DNA from 2 places in the Clostridium sp. DL-VIII genome. Region 1 is predicted to be linked to the other one. Evidence: predicted binding sites of a transcription regulator. Region 1 holds the regulator's gene; the other holds the start of a gene.

The links. Region 1 encodes HrcA, which represses chaperone genes, less so after heat shock. Its sites were predicted from a motif close to TGTTAGCACTCNNNNNNNNNGAGTGCTAACA; they were not measured.
Region 2: groES (co-chaperone GroES) is a predicted target of HrcA. The motif match lies at 5,326-5,356, and genes of this name have one in related genera.

The regions. Positions count from the first base shown of each region.
Region 1 covers NZ_CM001240.1:1,476,784-1,488,580, forward strand. Annotated here, with positions in the region: gene gpr (GPR endopeptidase) at 1-378, shown strand, start outside; gene CDLVIII_RS06655 (stage II sporulation protein P) at 682-1,704, shown strand; gene CDLVIII_RS06660 (GNAT family N-acetyltransferase) at 1,836-2,258, shown strand; gene CDLVIII_RS06665 (hypothetical protein) at 2,368-2,685, shown strand; gene lepA (translation elongation factor 4) at 2,890-4,695, shown strand; gene CDLVIII_RS06675 (hypothetical protein) at 4,895-5,335, shown strand; gene hemW (radical SAM family heme chaperone HemW) at 5,459-6,583, shown strand; gene hrcA (heat-inducible transcriptional repressor HrcA) at 6,817-7,848, shown strand; gene grpE (nucleotide exchange factor GrpE) at 7,885-8,472, shown strand; gene dnaK (molecular chaperone DnaK) at 8,555-10,393, shown strand; gene dnaJ (molecular chaperone DnaJ) at 10,745-11,797, shown strand, end outside.
Region 2 covers NZ_CM001240.1:679,189-690,985, reverse strand. Annotated here, with positions in the region: gene guaA (glutamine-hydrolyzing GMP synthase) at 1-478, opposite strand, end outside; gene guaB (IMP dehydrogenase) at 678-2,135, opposite strand; purine riboswitch at 2,273-2,370, opposite strand; gene CDLVIII_RS03260 (prepilin-type N-terminal cleavage/methylation domain-containing protein) at 2,543-2,998, opposite strand; gene groL (chaperonin GroEL) at 3,292-4,917, opposite strand; gene groES (co-chaperone GroES) at 4,999-5,283, opposite strand; gene CDLVIII_RS03245 (4Fe-4S dicluster domain-containing protein) at 5,880-7,367, opposite strand; gene CDLVIII_RS03240 (DNA glycosylase) at 7,744-8,673, opposite strand; gene CDLVIII_RS03235 (C-GCAxxG-C-C family (seleno)protein) at 8,735-9,139, opposite strand; gene CDLVIII_RS03230 (NADPH-dependent butanol dehydrogenase) at 9,296-10,462, opposite strand; gene CDLVIII_RS03225 (3-hydroxybutyryl-CoA dehydrogenase) at 10,626-11,474, opposite strand; gene CDLVIII_RS03220 (electron transfer flavoprotein subunit alpha/FixB family protein) at 11,670-11,797, opposite strand, start outside.

The DNA of each region.
Region 1 (11,797 bases):
CCAGGTGCCGGGGTAGGCAATAATAGAAAGCAGATAAATGAGGAAAACTTAGGAATTAAGGTAATTGCAATAGGAGTGCCTACTGTAGTAGATGCTACCACAATTGCTAATGATACCATAGACTCGGTTATAGATTCTTTAATTAACAACTCATCAAGTGGTGGAGATTTCTATAAGATGTTAAAATCTCTTGATAAATATGAAAAAGAAAGGCTTATTAGAGAAGTAATGTCATCAAAAACTGGAATGGATATGATAGTTACACCTAAGGAGATAGACCTGGTTATTAATTCTTTATCAAAAATAATAGCTAATGGTATAAATATGGCAGTACAACCTAATATGAATATGGAAGAAATCAATAAATTTATGGGATAATTTATTAAGTTTATAGTTAACAGTTTATGTTCTTTAGGGTATCCTGTGGATAATTTACAATTAATGAAGAAAACCTAAAGGATTTTTATTGAAAATGATTTTGCAGCGAGCCTTTTGGCTCGCTTTTACTTTTATATAATTTTTTTCTATCATATGAAGAAATTATAGGAAGGCAGTTAATTGAAAATTAAATCAGAATAATTATGTAAATTGATTAATATAAATATAAAAGAAATACAAGGGGGGATCAAAGTGGCATACATTAGTAGAGGAAAAAAAGGTGAAATTAATAGAAGAATAAGAATGAAATCAAATACTAGTATTGGAGTAATAGTATTAATACTAATTATAAGTTTATTATTCATAAGGCTTGGCAATATTTTGAAAAATAGCAAGGAAAGAGGAGCATTTGCTTATGTACAGATGTTAAATTTAGGAGCGCCAATAGTAGAATCTCAGATTTATGATGAAGGGACTTACTCGGAGAATAAGCTTTCATTAAGTAATGTATGCTTACAGGTTTTGGGAATTAATAATTTGAGCTACAAAGGGATAATTCAAAATGAAGTCAGTTATTTCACTGATGTGGATAGTGATAGTGTTAGTAAACCAGATTCTACATTTAGTTTATTTCAAATAAATGATGATAGTATTTTAAAGGTACCAGTTAATAATACTGATAGTACAAATTCAAAGATTTATGATCCGAGCTTAAAAAAAGAGCTGAATGAATCAAAACCAGAAGTATTAATATATCATAGCCATACAACTGAAAATTACAATGCCTCACAGCCTGAAAGTTTAGATGAAGATACCAATGTAGTAGGGGTTGGGGATGTTCTTGCGGATGAACTTGAAAAGAATTATGGGATATCGGTAATTCATGATAAAACAAATCATTGCATTTCATATAATGATAGTTACACAAGATCTGGTGAAACTGTAGATAAATACCTAAAGCAATATGGGGATTTTAAAATGCTTATAGATCTTCATAGAGATTCTGTAGAGGATAAATCTGCAACAACCACAGAAGTAGATGGAATGAGCGCATCTAAGATAATGTTTGTAGATGCAGAAAATAGTACAAGATATGCAAAAAATAAAGAGCTTACAGAGAAAGTGTTTAATAAAACAGCAGAATTATTTCCGACACTGCCAATAAAAATATTAACATATCATAGAGGGAAAAATGCATTTAATCAAGATAAGAGTGATGGATGTTTACTTTTTGAAATAGGTTCTCATACTAATACACCAGAGGAATCAAAGGTTACAGCACAGTGTATGGCCAGAGTAATTGCAGAAATTTTAAATAAAAAATAAAACTTGCGTAAAATGTAGAATTATTATTGCAATATATATACTTAAAATTTGCTAGTTGACTTCTACCTTAGGTATGGATATATACTATGTATTAAATAATTAGACTAATATTAACACTAGGAGGAAAAAGGATGAATATAAAATTTAAATATAATTGTTCAAATGTCAATTGGAATGATGTAGCTAATATATTAAAAAAGGTTGGAATGACACATTTTGAAGGAGAAGTGCATAAGAAAGCTTTTGAAAATAGTCATACTACTGTATTTGCTTTTGATGGGGATAAGTTAATTGGTTTTGGACGTGCAATTTCGGATGGAGTTTATCAATCAGCAATTTACGATGTTGCAGTATTGGCAGAATATCAAGGGAAAAAGATAGGTTCAGCAATTATTGATCACATATTAAGATTTACTCCTAATTGCAATTTTATTTTATATGCTTCACCGGGAAAAGAAACTTTTTATGAAAAACAAAGCTTTAGAAAAATGAAAACAGGAATGGCGATATTTATTAATCCAGAGAAAATGAAGACGAGAGGGTTTATTGAATAGAATGATATAAATTAATAGTATTGAATAATAAACTTTAAAAATGGAGATAATTTAAATAAAATTTTTATACGATGAAGTATTAAAAAATATTATTTAAAGGGTGTTTTTATTGAAGAAGATTTTTAGTAGAAAAGTGCTGCCGGTATTTTTTATTTTAGTGTTAGTTTTTATTGGAATAATTAAGATAGATTTGATTAATACTAAGGCATTATCTCCGCTTGGAAATACAAATGAAAATTATAAACTTGTAAGTGATGAATTTGGAGAGGATTTTTCTAATTTTATTAAAGATAATTCGTTTTTAAAGATTTATGAGGAAGATGGGAAGGATATTTTGGTAAGATTAGGAAACAGTGATTTTAAAATTAAAGAAGAATCTCCTTATATAAAAAAAATACAAGAGATGTTTAAAAATATAAAACTATAAATGAGTAAATTATAAATCTAAGGCTATTTTAATTTAAATCTAAGCTTAAGGCACATGAAAATAGGCTGGCAAATGGACTTGTTATTTATTTGATTGTACCTAAAGTTTTAATAGCCTTTTTTTATGTATGTATGTTATAATTTAGCTGATTTAATTATAACGGGGGTGAAAGGACTGTTTTAAAGAGAAAAGACAGTCATGCATATGAAAAGTGAAAGACAAAAACATATCAGGAATTTTTCAATAGTAGCACATATTGATCATGGTAAGTCAACCCTTGCGGATAGATTACTTGAAACTACAGGAACCTTAACTAAAAGGGAAATGGAAGAGCAAGTTCTAGATAATATGGAGATAGAAAAAGAAAGAGGAATTACAATAAAGTCTCAAGCAGCGAGACTTGTATATAGAAGAGATAACGGTGAAGAATATATTCTTAATTTAATTGATACTCCGGGACATGTAGATTTCAATTATGAAGTTTCAAGAAGTCTTGCAGCTTGTGAAGGTGCAATATTGGTTGTTGATGCGACTCAAGGTATTCAGGCTCAGACTTTAGCTAATTGTTATTTAGCTTTGGATAATGATTTAGAGATTGCACCAGTAATAAATAAGATTGATTTGCCTTCTGCAAGACCAGATGAGGTTAGGAAGGAAATTGAAGATGTAATAGGTATAGATGCAGAGGAAGCACCTGCTATATCGGCTAAAACCGGACTTAATATAGGAGATGTTTTAGAGAGCATTGTTAAAAATATACCTAGTCCAGATGGAGATGAAGAAGCTCCTTTAAAAGCACTTATTTTCGACTCATATTATGACAGCTACAAGGGTGTTGTATGTATAACAAGAGTTTTTGATGGAAGCGTGAAGGTTGGAAGCAAAATTAAGTTAATGGCAACTAATAAAGTTTATGAAGTTACTGAAGTTGGAGTATTTACTCCGGGAGTTCTTCCAATTGGCAGCTTAAGTGCTGGGGATGTTGGATATGTAACAGCATCAATTAAAAATGTCAGGGATGCGAGAGTTGGAGATACGATTACAGAAGCTGACAGACAAACAGACAAAGCACTTCCTGGGTATAAACCTGCTATACCAATGGTTTATTCAGGAATATATCCGGTTGATGGAGCAAAATATGATGAACTTAAAGAAGCATTAGAAAAATTACAGATAAATGATGCAGCTTTAAGTTTTGAACCAGAAACATCTATAGCACTTGGCTTTGGATTTAGATGCGGATTCTTAGGATTATTACATATGGAAATAATTCAAGAAAGAGTTGAAAGAGAATTTAACTTAGACATAATTACTACTGCACCATCAGTTATATATAAAGTAATAAAAACAGACGGAACCATTCTTGAAATAACAAATCCAACAAATCTTCCACCTGCAACAGAAGTAGATTATATGGAAGAGCCAGTAGTTAAGGCATCTATAATAACGCCTAAAGATTATGTAGGGGCAGTTATGGAATTATGCCAGGATAGAAGAGGAACATATATTGATATGCAATACATAGAAGAAACTAGGGCAGTTGTAAACTATGATATTCCTTTAAATGAAATAATATATGATTTCTTTGATACCTTAAAATCAAGAACAAGAGGCTATGCTTCTTTGGATTATGAATTCAAAGGATATACTCAGACTAAGTTAGTTAAGCTAGATATATTATTAAATGGAGATATAGTTGATGCATTATCAATGATAGTTCCCGAAGAAAGAGCTTACCATAAAGGAAGAGGAATTGCAGAAAAATTAAAAGAAATTATTCCAAGACAGTTATTTGAAATTCCAATTCAAGCTGCGGTCGGATCTAAAATCATTGCGAGAGAAACCGTAAAAGCAATGAGAAAAGATGTATTAGCTAAATGTTATGGTGGAGATATTTCAAGAAAGAAGAAGCTGCTTGAAAAGCAAAAAGAAGGAAAGAAGAGAATGAGGCAGGTTGGTTCTGTTGAAGTTCCACAAGAAGCATTTATGGCTGTTTTAAAGGTAGACTAGATTATAGATAGATATAAAAGCTTAATTTACAAGTTACAAGTAAGAAGTAAATCTTATGATTTATTTCTATATACTAGGCATAAGACAATATAGATTCCTAAAATTATTATAAATAAAAGATATTATTTTCAAGGAATTATTTGTATAATAGTAGATAGTAGTATGCAAATAATTATTGGTAGAAAGATGGAGGGGTTATATGTTTTTGAATGAACTTAGTAAGAATGAAGGAATTGTATTTATGCAATTAGTTAAGAATCTTGCGAATATAGATAATACCTTTGCTAAAGAAGAAAAAAATCTTTATTATGATTATTTAAAGGAATTAAATATAGAGGAAAACGAAGTAGCTGATGATGATTTAAACTCAATATGCAGAGTTTTAGAAGATTCTTCTGAAAGAACAAAGAATATAATTTATTTTGAATTGATAGGTCTTGCACTTATTGACGGAGAGTATGATGAAAAAGAAGTTACTTTCTTAGAAGAAGTAGGAGATAAATTAAGCATAAAACGTAATAAAAGAATAGCTTTTGCCAATTACTTCTACAATTTTATTGATGTATATGGTTTTTCAGTTGTTGATGCAGATAGTAAAATAGCTTTATTAAAGGAACAAGCAGAAAAATTATTAGTTTAGTAAGTTAAAATAAAATTACTTAAAATAAATATTGAGCAAAGAAAGGAAATGTACAGCATAAGTTCCTCTCTTTGCTCAATTGTTTTAGTGTACAGATAAATAGGGAATTGGAGGAGATTTTAATTGAAAGATATTTCATTATATATACATATACCATTTTGTAAGCAGAAATGCCTTTATTGTGATTTTCCATCGTATTCAGGAAAAGAAAAATTAATGGATAAATATATTGATGCACTAAATAAGGAAATACTGCAAAAAGCAGAGGCTTATTCTATAAACAGCATATTTATTGGTGGAGGCACGCCATCTCATCTTAATGATTCCAATCTGAAAAGTCTGCTAGATACTTTAAATAAGCTTAATTTGAAGACAGATATAGAATTTACAATAGAATGCAATCCTGGAACAGTAAATAGAAGTAAACTTAGTATTATGAAAGACGGTAAGGTAAATAGAATAAGCTTTGGATTACAATCTGCAAAAGATTCTATTCTAAGGGAAATTGGAAGAATACATAATTATAAAGAATTTAAAAGCAATTATTTATTAGCCAGAGAGATTGGATTTGATAATATTAATGTTGATTTAATGTTTGGCTTACCGAATCAGAGTAGTGAGGATTTTAAAGAGACCTTAGAAGAAATTGTGAAGTTGAATCCAGAGCATATATCGGCATATAGCTTGATAATAGAAGAAGGAACTTATTTCTACGATTTATATGATAAGGATAAGCTGAAACTCCCCGATGAAGAGCAGGAAAGAGAGATGTATTTATCAGCAAAGGAAATTCTAGGTCAATATAGTTACCATCAATATGAGATATCTAATTATGCAAAGAAAGGAAAGGAATGTTTTCATAATAAGGTCTATTGGAAGTGCAATGAATACTTAGGATTAGGTGTGTCTGCTAGCTCTTTCATAAACGAAAATAGAATCAAAAATATAGATGATATTGAAGAATATATAAAAAGAATAAATGAAGCTGAAGATGTTACGCAGGAAGTTCATGTAAACACTATAAAAGATGATATGGAAGAATTCGTATTTATGGGACTTAGAATGATTGAAGGCATAAAAACAAGTGAATTTGCCAAAAGATTTAATAAAGATATATATGAAGTCTATGGAGATGTAATTGAAAAAAATATAAAAAAAGGATTATTAATTTCAAGTTCGGGGAAACTGTATCTGAGCTCGAAAGGAATAGAATTATCCAATTATGTGATGAGCGATTTCATTTTATGATGTGATATTTAAATAAATCTTTTATTATGAAATAGATTGCAAAAAGATTACTGGAGAAAACTAAAGAAAATAGCAGTAATAAAGAGATAAATTTATAAAATCGAAAAAATAATAACTAAATAAAGTTATAATAAAAATAAATAGAATTGACAAAAAACATCATAAATAATATATTAAAAACATAGTCATTAGCACTCGAGCTTAATGAGTGCTAACAAAAAGAGGGTGAGGTTATGAGTATTGATGAAAGAAAGATAAGGATACTTCAAGCTATTATCAATGACTATATTCGCAGCGGAGATCCTGTTGGATCTAGAACTATTGCGAAGAACTATAATTTGGGCATTGGATCTGCAACTATTAGGAATGAAATGGCTGATCTTGAAGACATGGGATACTTAGAACAACCTCATGCTTCTGCAGGAAGAATTCCTTCTAGCAAAGGATACAGATTATATGTTGATCAGCTTATGGAGAGTCAAAGATTGACAGTTGAAGAAGACTTGAAGATTAAACAATATATAATTGATACTGCAATGCTTGAAGTAGATAAAATAGTTAAGCAGACTAGCGCTTTATTATCTGAGCTTACTAAGTTAACTTGTATAATAGAAGCTCCATCGGTTAAGAAGAGTTTTATTAAATCTATTCAGCTTATTAAGGTTGATGAACACAATTTAGTATCAGTTTTTTTAACAGACACAGGGCTTATTAAAAATCATATAATGAAGCTCAATAGCAAGGTTCCAGAAGTAGAAACTTTAAATCAAATAAACAAAGTTATCAATAATAGATTGGTGAATCTTTCTATACAGGAAATTAATCTAGAAGTAATTAATAATCTGAAGAAAGATTTAGGACAATATGAAGAAATATTTAATGCAATTTTACCACTATTATATGAAACATTAAATTCAGCAGATACTACAGAAGTGTTTATGGAAGGAACAACCAATATATTCAATTATCCAGAGTACAATGATATTGATAAGGCAAAAGAGATGCTGTCGCTTCTTAATGATAAAGAAGCTTTAATAGATTTATTTGATCCACAGGATAATATAACAGTCAGCATAGGCGATGAAAATTATAAGCTGCAGGCTAAGGATTGCAGTATAATATCAGCCGAATATTCTTTCAGAGATAGGCCTATTGGAAAAATTGGATTAATTGGGCCTAGAAGAATCAATTATTCAAAAGTAATAGCAATCATGTCTGAAGTTATAAAGGAGCTTAATAATATATTAAGCAATGATAAAATATAAGTCCTAGATTAAAGAGAAGAGGTGTTACTTAGATATATGGCAGAAAATAATGTTAAAGATGAAGAACTAAAGAATGAAGAAATTAAAGAGGAAGAAGTAACTGAAGCTACAGCTAATGATGCAGTAGAAAATCAGGAAACTAGCGAGGCTGTAGATGAAACTTGCAAAGATGCAGGAAATAATTTAGAAGAGGAAAATAAAAAATTGCAGGAAGAATTAGATAATACAAAAGACAGATTATTAAGATTAACAGCTGAATATGACAATTATAGAAAGAGAACTTCTAAAGAAAAAGAAGGAATATATAGTGATGCATATGTTGATGTATTAAAAGAAATTATTCCTGTTCTTGATAATTTAGAAAGAGCTATTGCAGCAGATGGAAGTATAGAAGATTTAAAAAAAGGAATTGAAATGACTATTAAAGGCTGCAAGGATGCATTTGCAAAACTTGGAGTTGAAGAAATAGATGCTTCAGGAGAATTTGATCCTAACCTTCATAATGCAGTAATGCATGTAGAAGATGAGAACTTAGGCAAAAATGTTGTAGCTGAAGTTTTCCAAAAGGGATATAAAAAAGATGACAAAATAATAAGACATACAATGGTTAAAGTAGCTAACTAAAAAAGTAAAATTACTTATTAAAATATTTAATTGAAAAATTCAAATTAAAATAAACTAATAGAGTTTTAGGAGGAATAATATCATGGGAAAAATTATAGGAATTGATTTAGGAACTACAAATTCATGTGTAGCCGTTATGGAAGGTGGAGAACCAACTGTTATAGCAAATTCAGAAGGAGCTAGAACTACTCCTTCAGTAGTATCATTCCAAGCAAATGGAGAAAGATTAGTTGGTCAAGTTGCAAAAAGACAAGCGATTACAAATCCAGATAAGACAGTTATCTCAATAAAGAGACACATGGGAACAAGTTACAAAGTTGATATAGATGGAAAACAATATTCACCACAAGAAATTTCTGCTATGGTACTTCAAAAGATCAAAGCTGATGCTGAAAGCTATTTAGGTGAAACTGTAACACAAGCAGTTATAACTGTACCAGCTTACTTTAACGATAGCCAAAGACAAGCAACTAAAGATGCAGGAAAAATTGCTGGTCTTGAAGTATTAAGAATAATCAACGAACCAACAGCAGCATCACTTGCTTATGGTTTAGATAAAATGGATTCAGCACACAAGATTTTAGTTTATGATTTAGGTGGTGGTACTTTCGATGTATCTATCTTAGATCTTGGAGATGGAGTATTTGAAGTATTATCAACTAACGGAGATACTAAACTTGGTGGAGATGACTTTGATGAAAAAGTAATGCACTATATTGCTGATGATTTCAAAGCTTCAAATGGAATTGATTTAATGCAAGATAAGATGGCAGTTCAAAGATTAAAAGAAGCTGCTGAAAAAGCAAAGATCGAATTATCTTCATCAATGCAAACAAACATTAATTTACCATTTATCACAGCAGATGCAACAGGTCCAAAACACATAGACTTAACATTAACTAGAGCAAAATTCAATGAAATAACTCATGACTTAGTTGAAAGAAGTATTGAGCCAATGAAAAAAGCATTAGCTGATGCAAAACTTTCATTAAGTGATATTGATAAGATAATTTTAGTAGGTGGATCAACAAGAATTCCAGCAGTAGTAGAAGCTGTTAAGAACTTTACAGGAAAAGAACCATCTAAAGGAGTTAACCCAGATGAATGTGTTGCAGTTGGTGCAGCTATTCAAGCAGGTGTACTTACTGGAGAAGTTAAGGATGTAGTATTACTTGATGTTACACCATTAACACTTGGAATTGAAACAGCAGGTGGAATAGCTACTCCATTAATTGAAAGAAATACAACTATTCCAACAAAGAAGAGTCAAGTATTCTCAACTGCTGCTGATAATCAAACATCAGTTGAAATCAACGTAGTACAAGGTGAAAGACAAATGGCTATGGATAATAAGTCACTTGGAAGATTCACATTATCAGGAATAGCTCCAGCTCCAAGAGGAATTCCTCAAATCGAAGTTACATTTGATATAGATGCTAATGGTATTGTTAAAGTATCAGCTTTAGATAAAGGAACTGGAAAAGAAGCTAACATCACAATTACAGCTTCAACTAACTTAAGTGATGATGAAGTAGATAAGGCTGTAAAAGAAGCTGAAAAGTTTGCAGAAGAAGATAAAAAGAGAAAAGAAAAGATTGAAGCTGTAAACAACGCAGATCAAACAATTTATCAAATAGAAAAGACATTAAATGAAGTAGGAGATAAAGCTACAGAAGATGAAAAAGCTACTGTAAAAGCTAAGATTGAAGATCTTAAGAAAGTTAAAGATGGCGATGATGTAGAAGCAATTAAAGCAGCAATTGAAGCTGTAAATCAATCATTCTATCCAATAGCTACAAAGATGTATCAACAAGCTGGAGCAGAAGCAGGTGCTGACCAAGATGCAGCAGGTGGAGCACAAAGTGCACCACATGATGATAATGTAGTAGATGCTGATTTCAAGGTTGATGAAGATAAATAATATAGTTTAGTTGTAATAAAACTTAATTATTAATATAAGTGAGAATCAAAATCTTGTATTTTGCAATTCGAACTTACCCAGCGAACGCATGTGAGTCGGGTTTCATTAGAGATAGGGGAAGGCAATTTCGTCTTCCCTTTTCTAAAGTATGCAGAGAAAATAATAAAAGTTGCACATTTTACTATTGTAAATTGTATATTTATAATTGGAGAAGTTATTATTTATACATTTATGATCTGGATTGTGTGGAGTTTAAATTTAAATTATGCATTGTACATTGCATGCAGTTCGCTGTAAATCGTGAATTGCGAACTGTACACTGATAAAGTACTAGGTGGTGAATATAAACAAATGGCAAATAAAGACTATTATGAGGTGCTTGGGCTTGAAAAAGGTGCAAGTGATGATGAAATAAAAAGAGCCTTTAGAAAATTAGCAGTAAAATATCATCCAGATAGAAATCAAGGGAATGCTGAAGCTGAAGAAAAGTTTAAAGAGATAAATGAAGCTTATCAAATTCTTTCGGATCCAGAAAAGAAGGCTAAATATGATCAATTTGGATCTGCCGCTTTTGATGGAAGTGGAGGCTTTGGAGGCGGTGGCTTCGGAGGTTTCGATGGCTTTGATATGGGAGGTTTTGGAGATATTTTTGAATCGTTCTTTGGTGGAGGGGGATCAGGTTCTAGAAGAAGAAATGGTCCTGTAAGAGGTAATGATCTTGAATATACAATAACCTTAACATTTGAAGAAGCTGTTTTTGGAGTAGAAAAAGAAATTTCAATAACTAGAAATGAAAATTGTGAACACTGTAATGGAAGCGGTGCTGAGCCTGGAACTAGTGCAAAGACTTGCCCAACTTGTGGAGGTTCAGGTCAAGTAAGAGTTCAAAGACAAACTCCTCTTGGAAGCTTTGTTTCAACTTCTACTTGTGATACTTGTAGAGGAACAGGTAAAATAATAGAAAAACCATGTTCAAGTTGTAGAGGAAATGGTAATGTTAGAAAGACAAGAAAGATAAAAGTTAACATACCAGCAGGAGTAGATACAGGTAATGTTATGCCACTACGTGGTCAAGGTGAACATGGATTAAGAGGTGGAAACCCTGGAGATTTATATGTTAGAATTAATGTAACTCCATCGAAGGTATTCACAAGAAAAGGAAATGATATATATATTGATGCTCATGTTTCTATGGCTAAGGCTACTTTAGGTACAGAAATAACTGTAGCTACAGTAGATGGAAATGTTAAATATTCTGTTCCGGCAGGTACTCAATCTGGAACTATGTTTAGATTAAAAGGTAAGGGAATACAAAGAGTTAATTCAGGTGGCAAAGGAGATCAATATGTAAAAGTCATAGTTGATATTCCTAAGACATTAAATAAAGAACAGAGAGAGGCATTG
Region 2 (11,797 bases), 800 kb from region 1:
CTTCATTTTCCATAGCTGCAACTGGGCAAACATCTGTATGTGCAACTATTTTAAACCCTTCAGGTGCTTCTGATATGTAATCAGTATGACTCATCCAAGCAATTCCTTCTTTTTCAATTCCATCAAATAACTTAGAAGAATTGTCTAAAACCACATTTGTTTTACCATATTCTCTTACTGGAGCTGTAGCAACTTTTCCACCTAGTAGATGTGCCATTAATTGATCTCCATAACATATTCCAAGTACCGGTACACCTAATTCAAAAACTTCTTTTTCTACAGTTGGAGTATCTTCTCCATAAACACTATTAGGTCCTCCTGTAAATATTATACCTTTAGGATTCTTAGCTTTTATTTTTTCTATAGTATAATCATATGGGATAATTTCGCAATATACACCGCATTCTCTTACTCTTCTTGCTATTAATTGATTATATTGTCCACCAAAATCAACAACTAAAACTAAATCTCTTTTCATGTTTTCCTCCTAAACTATTCTTATAATCTCTATTATTAACTAAATATGAGTTTTTATCAATAAATTAAAACAATTTTCAACATAAAAAATTATTATCTTAACTTTAAGAAAAATATTTCATAGATTTACTTAACTAAATTAAGTAATGCACAGTTCACATGCTTATTTTGCCGTTCGCTGTAAACTGTGCATTTAATTATTATTGTCCTACACTATAATTTGGTGCTTCTTTAGTGATATTAATATCATGAGGATGGCTTTCTCTTTGTCCTGATGCTGTTTGAACTACAAAATTAGCTGTTTCATATAAAGTGTCAAAATCTTTTGATCCTAAATATCCAAGTCCAGATCTAATTCCGCCTATTAATTGGAATATAGTATCTGAGACTGATCCCTTATAAGCTACTCTTCCTTCAACTCCTTCTGGAACTAACTTTTTGTTACCCTCTTGGAAATATCTATCCTTAGAGCCACTCTCCATTGCTGCTAAAGATCCCATTCCTCTATAAACCTTGTAGCTTCTTCCTTGATATATTTCCATTTCCCCTGGAGCTTCCTCACATCCAGCAAATAATGATCCAAGCATTGCAACTGAAGCTCCTGCTGCTAGCGCTTTAACTATGTCTCCAGAATATTTAAGTCCACCATCTGCAATTACAGGTATTCCATATTTTCTACCTATTTCTGCACAATCCATAACTGCTGTTAATTGAGGCACTCCAACTCCAGCAACTATTCTAGTTGTACAAATTGATCCTGGTCCAATACCAACCTTGATGCAATCTGCTCCAGCTTTTATTAGATCCTCTGTAGCTGCTGCTGTAGCAATATTTCCTACAATAACCTGAAGTTCTGGATATGCTTTCTTAATTTCTACTACTGCATCTAAAACGCCTTTTGAATGTCCGTGAGCTGTATCAAGAGTAACAACATCAACTTGAGCTTTAACTAATGCCTCAACTCTTTGCATCATATTTCCAGTAATTCCAACTGCTGCTCCACATAATAGTCTTCCTCTACTATCTTTTGCTGCATTCGGGAATTTTCTAACTTTTTCAATATCCTTCATAGTTATTAATCCCTTTAAATATCCGTCTTTATCTACTAAAGGCAGCTTTTCAACTTTATGTTTCTTCAATATCTCTTTAGCTTCCTCTACTGTTGTATCCTCCGATGCAGTTATTAAGTTTTCTTTAGTCATTACCTCCGATATCTTTCTTTGATAGTCTGTCTCAAAGATTATATCTCTATTAGTAATTATTCCAATTAGCTTTCCTTCTTTAGTTGTGATTGGTACTCCTGATATTCTATATTGAGCCATTAAATTCTCCGCATCTTGAATTAAATGATCTTGTGATAAAAATATAGGATCTGTAATAACTCCATTTTCTTGTCTCTTAACTCTATCAACTTCTTTTGCCTGTTCTTCAATAGTCATGTTTTTATGTATAATTCCGATTCCGCCTTCTCTTGCCATAGCAATTGCCATCTTTGATTCAGTTACCGTATCCATTCCAGCACTCATTAAAGGTATATTCAACTGAATTGTCTTCGTTAATCTTGTCTTAGTACTTACCTCTTTTGGTAATATTTCTGATTTGTTTGGTACTAGTAATACATCGTCAAAAGTATATGCAGTCTTAATAATTTTAGCCATTTTAAATCCCCCTTGATTTTTGCAATTTTTATTTCATTTTAAGTTAAACTTGAATTATATCTTGCATATTTTATGGTATAAAAAAAGCATATTAACCTCAGAAGTGACGTTAATATGCTAATAAAAGTCTATACTTAGCCTATACCAATATCACTTATAGTCGGAAATTTACGGCTTCCGGTAGATACTCCTTGCCATATTCAAGGTATATATAAGTTTTTAAATGTTTTATGTTTTTGAATTAAAACTATTATAATGTATGTATAAGTCAAAGTCAACAAATTTGAAATTAAAATTGCAAAATTAAAATTATAAATAATTATTAAGTTAAAATTTGTTGTTTTTTATATTTATCTCGTTTTACTTTTCCATCTTTATACTCTCTAAATTTTTAAAATTATTAGTTACTATGTATTAGTATTAGTATTTTGAACAACAATAGATGAGGTATCTAAATCATCTGTATTATCTGATAGCTCAAATTCTGCACCATTCACTATATCATAACATTGTGTAATTGTAGTCGTTCCAGGAAGTTTATCTAGCATATCACCATCTAAGTACTTATATGTCCCTGATGTTGATGCCTTTATGCTACTAACATTTGAACCGTCAGCTATAGGCGTACTACTAGCTAAATTATAAGATTCAACCGCCATTACAGCTTTCCTGCATTGATCCACAACTTTTACCTTTTTAGCCTCTTTTATATATCCATTTACTTTAGGTAATAATGCAGCTGCTAAAATACCTATAATAGCTATTACTGCTATTAATTCGATTAATGTAAATCCTTCTTTCTTCTTATTAACTGACTCTTTGAAACTGTTTTTCTTAATTATTAATTTCTTTCTTTTTTTCATAATATTACTCCTTGTAATTGTTTTTTATTAATATTATTCCTTTTTTTTCTATTTTGTATACAAATATTGGAATATTTTTTTCACTATACTATAGGATATACCCTCTTGAGTACCCTTATAAAATTTTAACTTTTATTTTCAATTACTATATTACAGGGAAATATTTATCTCAAACTAATAATTGTTATATTGCAGCTTCTTATTATTAACATGTTCTAATTTAATGCAAAAAAAAGAATAAGCAATTATAATAATTGCTTATTCTAACTAGATATATTAATAGTATTTTTATTTTAGTACATTCCATCCATTCCCATTCCTGGAGCTCCTGGCATTGCAGGTTCTTTTGCTGGAATATCAGCTACTGCTGCTTCTGTTGTTAAGAATGTTGAAGCTACTGAAGCTGCATTTTGAAGTGCTGATCTAGTAACCTTAGTTGGATCAACTATTCCACCTTTAATCATGTTGATATATTTATCGTGTAGTGCATCATATCCTATACCTGGTTCACTATTTTTAACTTTTTCAATTATTACTGAACCTTCAACTCCTGCATTAGCTGCTATTTGTCTTACTGGTTCTTCTAATGCCTTAGTGATTATGTTTATTCCAACTTGAGTATCAGGAACATCTGAAGTTAATTTTGCAACTTCGTTAATTACATTAACATAAGCTGTTCCACCACCAGCTACTATTCCTTCTTCAACAGCTGCTTTAGTTGCATTTAATGCATCTTCAATTCTAAGTTTCTTTTCTTTTAATTCAGTTTCTGTTGCTGCACCAACCTTGATTACCGCAACTCCACCAGCTAATTTAGCTAATCTTTCTTGTAACTTTTCTTTATCAAATTCTGAAGTTGTTTCTTCGATTTGAGCCTTAATTTGACCTATTCTTTCTTTTATAGCTACAGATTCACCTTTACCGTTAACTATTACAGTATTTTCTTTAGATACCTTAACGCTATCAGCTGTACCTAACATATCAACTGTAGTTTCTTTTAAATCTCTTCCTAATTCTTCTGAGATAACAGTTCCTCCAGTTAATATGGCAATATCTTGTAACATTTCTTTTCTTCTATCTCCAAAACCTGGTGCCTTAACAGCTACACAAGTAAATGTTCCTCTTAACTTATTAACTACTAATGTTGCCATTGCTTCTCCTTCTATATCTTCAGCAATGATTAATAGTTTTTTACCTGATTGAACTATTTGTTCAAGTATTGGTAAAATTTCTTGAATGCTTGAAATCTTTTTGTCAGTTATTAATATATATGGATTTTCTAAATTGGCTTCCATTTTTTCATTATCTGTAGCCATGTAAGGAGATACATATCCTCTATCAAATTGCATACCTTCAACTACATCTAACTCAGTTCCCATTGATTTAGATTCTTCTATTGTAATAACGCCTTCATTTCCTACCTTTTCCATAGCGTCTGCAATTAATTTACCTACTTCTTCATCAGCAGCTGATATCGCAGCAACTCTAGCTATATCCTCTTTTCCATCTATTTGCTTAGAGATTTTTTTAATTTCTTCAACAGCTTTATCTACAGCCATCTTAATACCAGTTCTTATTAAAATAGGATTAGCTCCTGCTGTAACATTTTTTAAACCTTCTCTTATAATTGCTTGTGCTAATAAAGTTGCAGTAGTAGTTCCATCTCCAGCTACATCATTTGTCTTTGTTGCAACTTCTTTAACTAATTGTGCTCCCATGTTTTCATATGGATCTTCTAATTCTATTTCTCTTGCAATTGAAACACCATCATTGGTTATTAATGGTGCACCAAATTTTTTATCTAATACAACATTTCTTCCTTTAGGTCCTAAAGTCACTTTAACTGTATCTGCTAACTTATCTACACCAATTTGCATAGATCTTCTTGCATCTTCTCCGAATTTTAACATCTTAGCCATTTCTTATAACACTCTCCTTTTTATATGCTATTTATATCTTTTTATTTCTTACTTTCAAATTGCCTTGTAATAAAAAATTAATTACTCAACTATTGCTAATATATCATCTTGCTTTAATATAGTATATTCGTCTCCATCTACTTTAACTTCTGTACCAGCGTATTTTGAATATAAAACTTTATCTCCAACTTTTACTTCCATCGCTACTCTATTTCCATCTACAATAGCTCCAGGACCTACTGCAACCACTTCTGCTTCTTGTGGTCTTTCCTTTGCAGTGCCAGTTAAGACTATTCCACTTTTAGTCTTTTCTTCCGCCTCTAATTTTTTTATTACTACTCTTTCACCAAGTGGTTTAATATTCATGAAAAACCCTCCTTAAAAATATAAAATATCTTTACTTTTTTCTGTTAGCACTCATCATCGTCGAGTGCTAACATAATTATAATATCCTTTATACCCATATAATTCAAACATTACTTCTAATATTATATCCCACTTTTCAGCGAATATAACTCTTTATCTTAAAATATGTCTTAATTACTTAATTTTTCTCCATTTTATTTATTCTATAGTTATTTTTTAAATTCTCATCTCCTAATTAGCCATTATACCTGCCATATCAATACATCAGCCCTAAAACTTTAACAAACTGTTAAATCAAAAAAACAATCATCCAATCAAGCATAAAACACAGTTCTTCCATATAAAAGGAAGGTGTCTAAAAATAATCTTTAATTATTTTTAGACACCTTCAATTTTAATTATTTATTACTATAAATATTCAAAACTAAGTTTTAGATTATATTATCATATCTATAAGCTTTAATATATATATGTTGCAATTGATTTTCTACATTTAACATTTAGATATTTACACAGCTTATAAACATACTAAGTGTAATTTTATTATTGCAACATATATATTATAGTCTTCCCATATAAACTTCTTATAAATTGTATTATCTTTCTAAATTTATATCATGGAATTCTTCTAACGCTTTATTAGATAACACACTCTTAATTGTTGTTTGTTGATTTATCTTTGCGAAAGGTGCTTTTGCTTTCATTACTGATACAATTTTAGCTGCTCCATTTATGCAACCACCTTCACACATCATTCCTTCAATAAAGTTTCCAGGTAATTTTCCTACTTTAGCCATAGTCATAGTTTTCTTAATTTCAGCTCCACCTGAAACCTTGACTGGTTTAAATTCGATATTAACACCTTTTTCTTGAACATAGTTCTCTATAGCCGCAGTTAATCCTCCACCTACAGCGAAATTTCTTCCAAAAATAGATGCTTCATCAACTACTATATCTTCACAGTTTGCTGGGTCTACTTCGAATGCATCAAATAAAGCCACTAATTCTTCAAAAGTCAATACATAATCAACAGAATCCTTTATTGATTCTATCAACGCCTCACCTTTTTTAGCAGTACAAGGCCCTACAAATACAACCTTTGCATCCTTATCCTTAGATTTTATATATCTTCCTGTAGCAACCATAGGTGAAACAGTTCCTGAAATTCTTTCTGCTTGATCTGGCATCATTTTTTCAATATAGCTAAGGAAACCTGGACAACATGAATTTGTCATGTAGCTGTCTCCTCTTTCCATTCTTTCCACGAACTCATTACTTTCGTGCACAGTAACAGCATCTGCTCCACATGCTACTTCTATCATATCCTTAAATCCTACTGCCTTGATTGCATTTTTAACTTGTCCAAAAGTTATCTTTGGCCCAAATTCTCCAGTTATTGCTGGTGCAACCATAGCATATATATTACCTTTGCTCATCAAATCATAAACTATCTTAACTATTGAACTCTTATCTTCTATAGCTCCAAATGGACATGCTGACATACATGCACCACAATTTACGCATTTACTTTCAGTAATTTCAGCTCTTAAATCTTCAGCATTATAGCTTAATGCACCTGTAGGACATGACTTTTTACATGGTCTCATATCTTCTGCAACAGCATCGTATGGGCATGCCTTCTTACACATTCCACATTCCTTACATTTATCTGGATCAATATACGCTTTGCCATCAACATATGTAATTGCTCCAAAATTACATGCACTTTGACATTTATGGGCAACACAATTTCTGCATGCATCAGTAACTTGAAATTTCTTTGTTGGACATCTATCACATGCTTCTTCTATTACATATAAAATTTGTTTTTCATCTTCTACATTAATTAACTCTTGTCCATTTTTACCATTTGGCTTATAACCTGCTGCAAGTTTTGCTCTTTCTAAGACTACATCTCTTTCTTGCTCAATTGTATCTCTATAATTTGGAATATCTCCTTGAATCATATCATAAGGGACTTTTTCTAACTCTTCCTTGCTTATTTTATTTTCCTTAGCTAATACTGCTACTCTAGTTAAAACCTCATGCTTTAACTTTAAAAGTCGATTTTCAAATTGAAACATTAATATACACTCTCCTATGATTATTTTTTTACTTTCATATTATAGCATGAGATAATTATACCATACTCTTGTTAAAACTATAACAATTTTTATATAATTTAAATATTCTGAATTATTTACTCTAAAGTAATTTTCTGTATATTCGGACATTTCTCAAAAAATTAGGCCGATTTACCATTATATATCGCCTTAAACTTCGTCAATATATTCACAAAGCTTTTGCTATTTGTGATATATTCATATAGTTTTCAAAATATAAGCATGACTTTTGCTTATACCAATTTTCATATAATTTTAGGCACTTGAAAATAAATAACAAGTCCAAAATTGCTATTTATTTTCAAGTGCCTTAACTCAAAGTATTATATTTAACAACTTAATCATCAATACTTATTTTGTTCTCTCTCGCATAGTAGAATAAATATTGTTGCGCAAAACCAGATAATTTTCCAAATTTATTTCTTCCAAAAATTCTTATTTTATTTAATGATGAATCTTCTGCACCATAGAAATGAATCATTGCACGCTTAACCCATACATCCACTGGAAATGCTGAAGTCTTTTCCATAGAAAATAGCATTATGCAATCTGCCACTTTGGAACCGACTCCTTTAAATTCTTGAAGTGCATCATGGCATTCATCATCACTTAATCTTTTAATATAATCTAAATTATATTTAATATATGAATTTTCTTCGTTCAATTTTAAGTTTTCATCTTTCACTGAATTATATACGTTTTTAATTGTATCTATTAAATACTTGCTCCTAAAAGAAGCTCCCGTCTCTTGTATTTCTTCTAACGTTGCATCTTTTACTTCATATATGCTCGGAAAAGCATAATAGACCTTATTTTTATAATTAATTTCTTTTCCCCACTTAGCTGATATTTTATTTACTGTCTTTTTTATTGATGGTATATTATTTCTAGCTGAAATAATAAAGCTAAGAAGCATCTCAAATGGATCTTGATTCAATACTCTTACCCCATATCCAAATTCTATACTCTGCTTAAGCAAAACATCTTTTGAAAGCTCTTCCTTTATATCTGAGTAATCTCTATTTAGATCGAAGTAACTTAACCAAATTCTATTAAATTCTTCTTCATTTGTATTATAAATTATTACATTATTTCCTTCTTCTTTTACTTCAATTAATTTTCCAAAAGCAATGACTATAAAATCATTCTCTTCTATCTCTTCAAATCTAAAAATTTGTCCACATTCAAATATATGTTTAAGTTTAAAATTCTTAACGCCTTCTATTATCACATGATCTTTAGAAAATTTTATATTTTTATAATCCATTGTATTACTACTCCTTTTAAATTTAAAGCGAATATTAAATTTGATATTCTGTTCTAGTTATTTACTTATGTTTTTCCTTAAGAATTATCTTTTCTAAAATTTCAGCACCTGTCTCGATCATTAGTGTGCACTTTTTAACATCTTTATATTCTTTTTTCAAATCTATACATTTAGTATGTCCTAATTTTTCTCCAAAATTATTTATAAATTCTTTCGTCATCTCTCTAACAATTGGACTCTTATGCCCACTTACCTCTGTAAACATTGCTCCTATTACACCAATGGAACCAGTTATAACTCCACAAACGTCTCCTGTTGCCATTCCACCTCCAAAACCCGCCATAACTTTTAGTGTTTCTTCTGACAAATTTAAATTATATTCTTCGTTAGCTGCATACATAATACACTCTGCACAATTTAAGTCATATTCCTCTGTCCAATATTTCATGGCTGTTTCCTTTAACATTCTCATCTCTCCTATCGAAAATAATTATTCTTTAATATATTATATCACTCAATCTGAATCTCCGCCTTCTAATTTATCAAAAATAAACTAAAAAAATTGACTGGGTCAGAGTTAATCTTATCAATTAATCTGTCTCAGTCATTATTACATTATTTATTAGAATTCGACTTTGTTTCCATAATATACACACTCAAATATTTTCTTCATCTCATCCTTATTTATTTGTCTTGGATTTGAACCTGTGCAAGCATCTCCAATTGCTCTTTCTGAAATCAAATCAACTTTTGCTTTAAATTCCTCTTCATCAATTCCATATTCTTTTAATGTGCTTGGAATTGCCATTTTCTTATTTAATTCCTTTATTAAACTTGTCAATGAGTCTACCAACTCATCATCGCTTGTACCACTTAACCCTAATCTTTTAGCTATCTTCGCATATCTATCTAAGGCAGCTTTTTTGTTAAAGTCAATTACATATGGTAGATATATAGCATTTGCGCATCCATGAGGTATATGGAATACAGCTCCTGTCTTATGAGCCATACTATGAGTTATTCCTAGTAATGCATTAGAAAATGCCATACCCGCCAAACATTGAGCATAGTGCATTTGCTCTCTAGCATCCTTGTCTCCGTCATAAGATTTTAGCAAGTATTCATTAATCATTTCAATAGCTTGTAGAGCTAATGGATCAGTAAATGGTGAATGTAATGTGGCTACATACGCTTCAATTGCGTGAGTTAAAGCATCCATTCCTGTATGCGCTGTTAATTTAGCTGGCATTGTTTCTGCTAACTCTGAATCTACTATTGCTACATCTGGAGTTATATTAAAATCAGCTAAAGGATATTTTATTTCAGTCTTATAATCTGTGATTACAGAAAATGCTGTCACTTCTGTGGCAGTACCACTTGTTGATGGTATTGCTAAAAATTTAGCCTTACTTCTTAACTCTGGTATTGTAAAGGGATCTTTTATATCATCAAAAGTCTTTTCTGGATGTTCATAGAATACCCACATCGCCTTTGCTGCATCTATAGGCGATCCTCCACCCATAGCAATTATCCAGTCAGGTTTAAAATCTCTCATTACTTCAGCGCCTTTAAGCACTGTTTCAACTGATGGATCAGGTTCTATTCCTTCGATTAATTTGACTTCTATTCCAGCTTCCTTTAAATACTCTAAAGCCTTGTCAACAAAACCAAACTTTTTCATGGAACCTCCACCAAGTGCTAATACTGCTCTCTGGCCTTTAAGAGTTTTCAATTGTTCTAAGCATCCTTTTCCATAATAAATGTCTCTTGGTAATGTAAATCTCATCATAGTTTCAATAACCCTCCCTAAAATATATACTAACGGAAATATTCACAATTTTCCCATTATTTATATATTTCTATATAAATCCTCAAAATCCTTTACCTGTAAAAAACAAATTAAAAAAATTCTCAAAAGAATATCTTCTTTTGAGAATTTTTAAGACTATATATTATTTAGAATAATCATAGAATCCTTTTCCTGATTTTCTTCCAAGCCATCCAGCTCTAACATACTTTCTTAGTAAACTACTAGCTCTGTATTTGCTATCTCCTGTTTCAGTAAGTAAAACATCCATAATAGCTAAACATACATCAAGACCAATAAGATCTCCTAAAGCTAAAGGTCCCATTGGGTGATTAGCTCCAAGTTTCATAGCTGCATCGATATCTTCCACTGAAGCAACACCTTCTTGTAATATGAAAGTAGCTTCATTAATCATTGGAATTAAAATTCTATTTACTACAAATCCTGGTGCTTCAGCAACTTCTACTGGAGTCTTTTCAATTGCTTCTGATATTTCCTTAACAGTATTAAAAGTTTCTTGAGAAGTTGCAGCTCCTCTTATAACTTCAACAAGCTTCATTATTGGAGCTGGATTAAAGAAATGCATTCCTATAACTTTATCTGGTCTCTTTGTAGCTGAAGCAACTTCAGTAATTGATAAAGATGATGTATTTGAAGCTAAAATTGTTTCTGGCTTACAAATTCCATCTAATTCAGCAAAGATTTCTTTCTTTATTTTCATGTTTTCAATAGCAGCTTCAACTACTAAGTCACAATCAGCAGCTAACTTCATATCAGTTGTTCCTGAAATTCTTGAAAGTATAGCTTCTTTATCAGCTTCAGCCATCTTTCCTTTAGCAACTTGCTTATCTAAGCCTTTAGCTATTCCTGCTATTCCTCTATCAACAAATTCGTCCTTTATGTCTCTTACTATTACTTCACAACCATGTTGAGCGAATGCTTGAACAATACCAGCACCCATAGTTCCTGCACCAAGTACAAAAATCTTTTTCATAGATTATTCCTCCTCAAAACTTTTATTATAGATATCCTTAGTTAAAATAAATCAATTTTAACTAAGGATTAAATTAACAACAAAATTCTTGTTAAATAATTATTAACCATGTTAACAAATTGTTTTTCTTGTTATATTATTAACCATCAAAAGGAAACTACAATATCAAAAACAAATTATAAAGAACAGGTTAAATTATTCAGCACTCTTTATTTCTTTAACTTGAGCAATTAATTCTGGTACTACTTTATTAAGATCTCCAACAATTGCATAATCTGCAATCTTCATTATTGGAGCTGAATCATCTTTATTAACAGCAATGA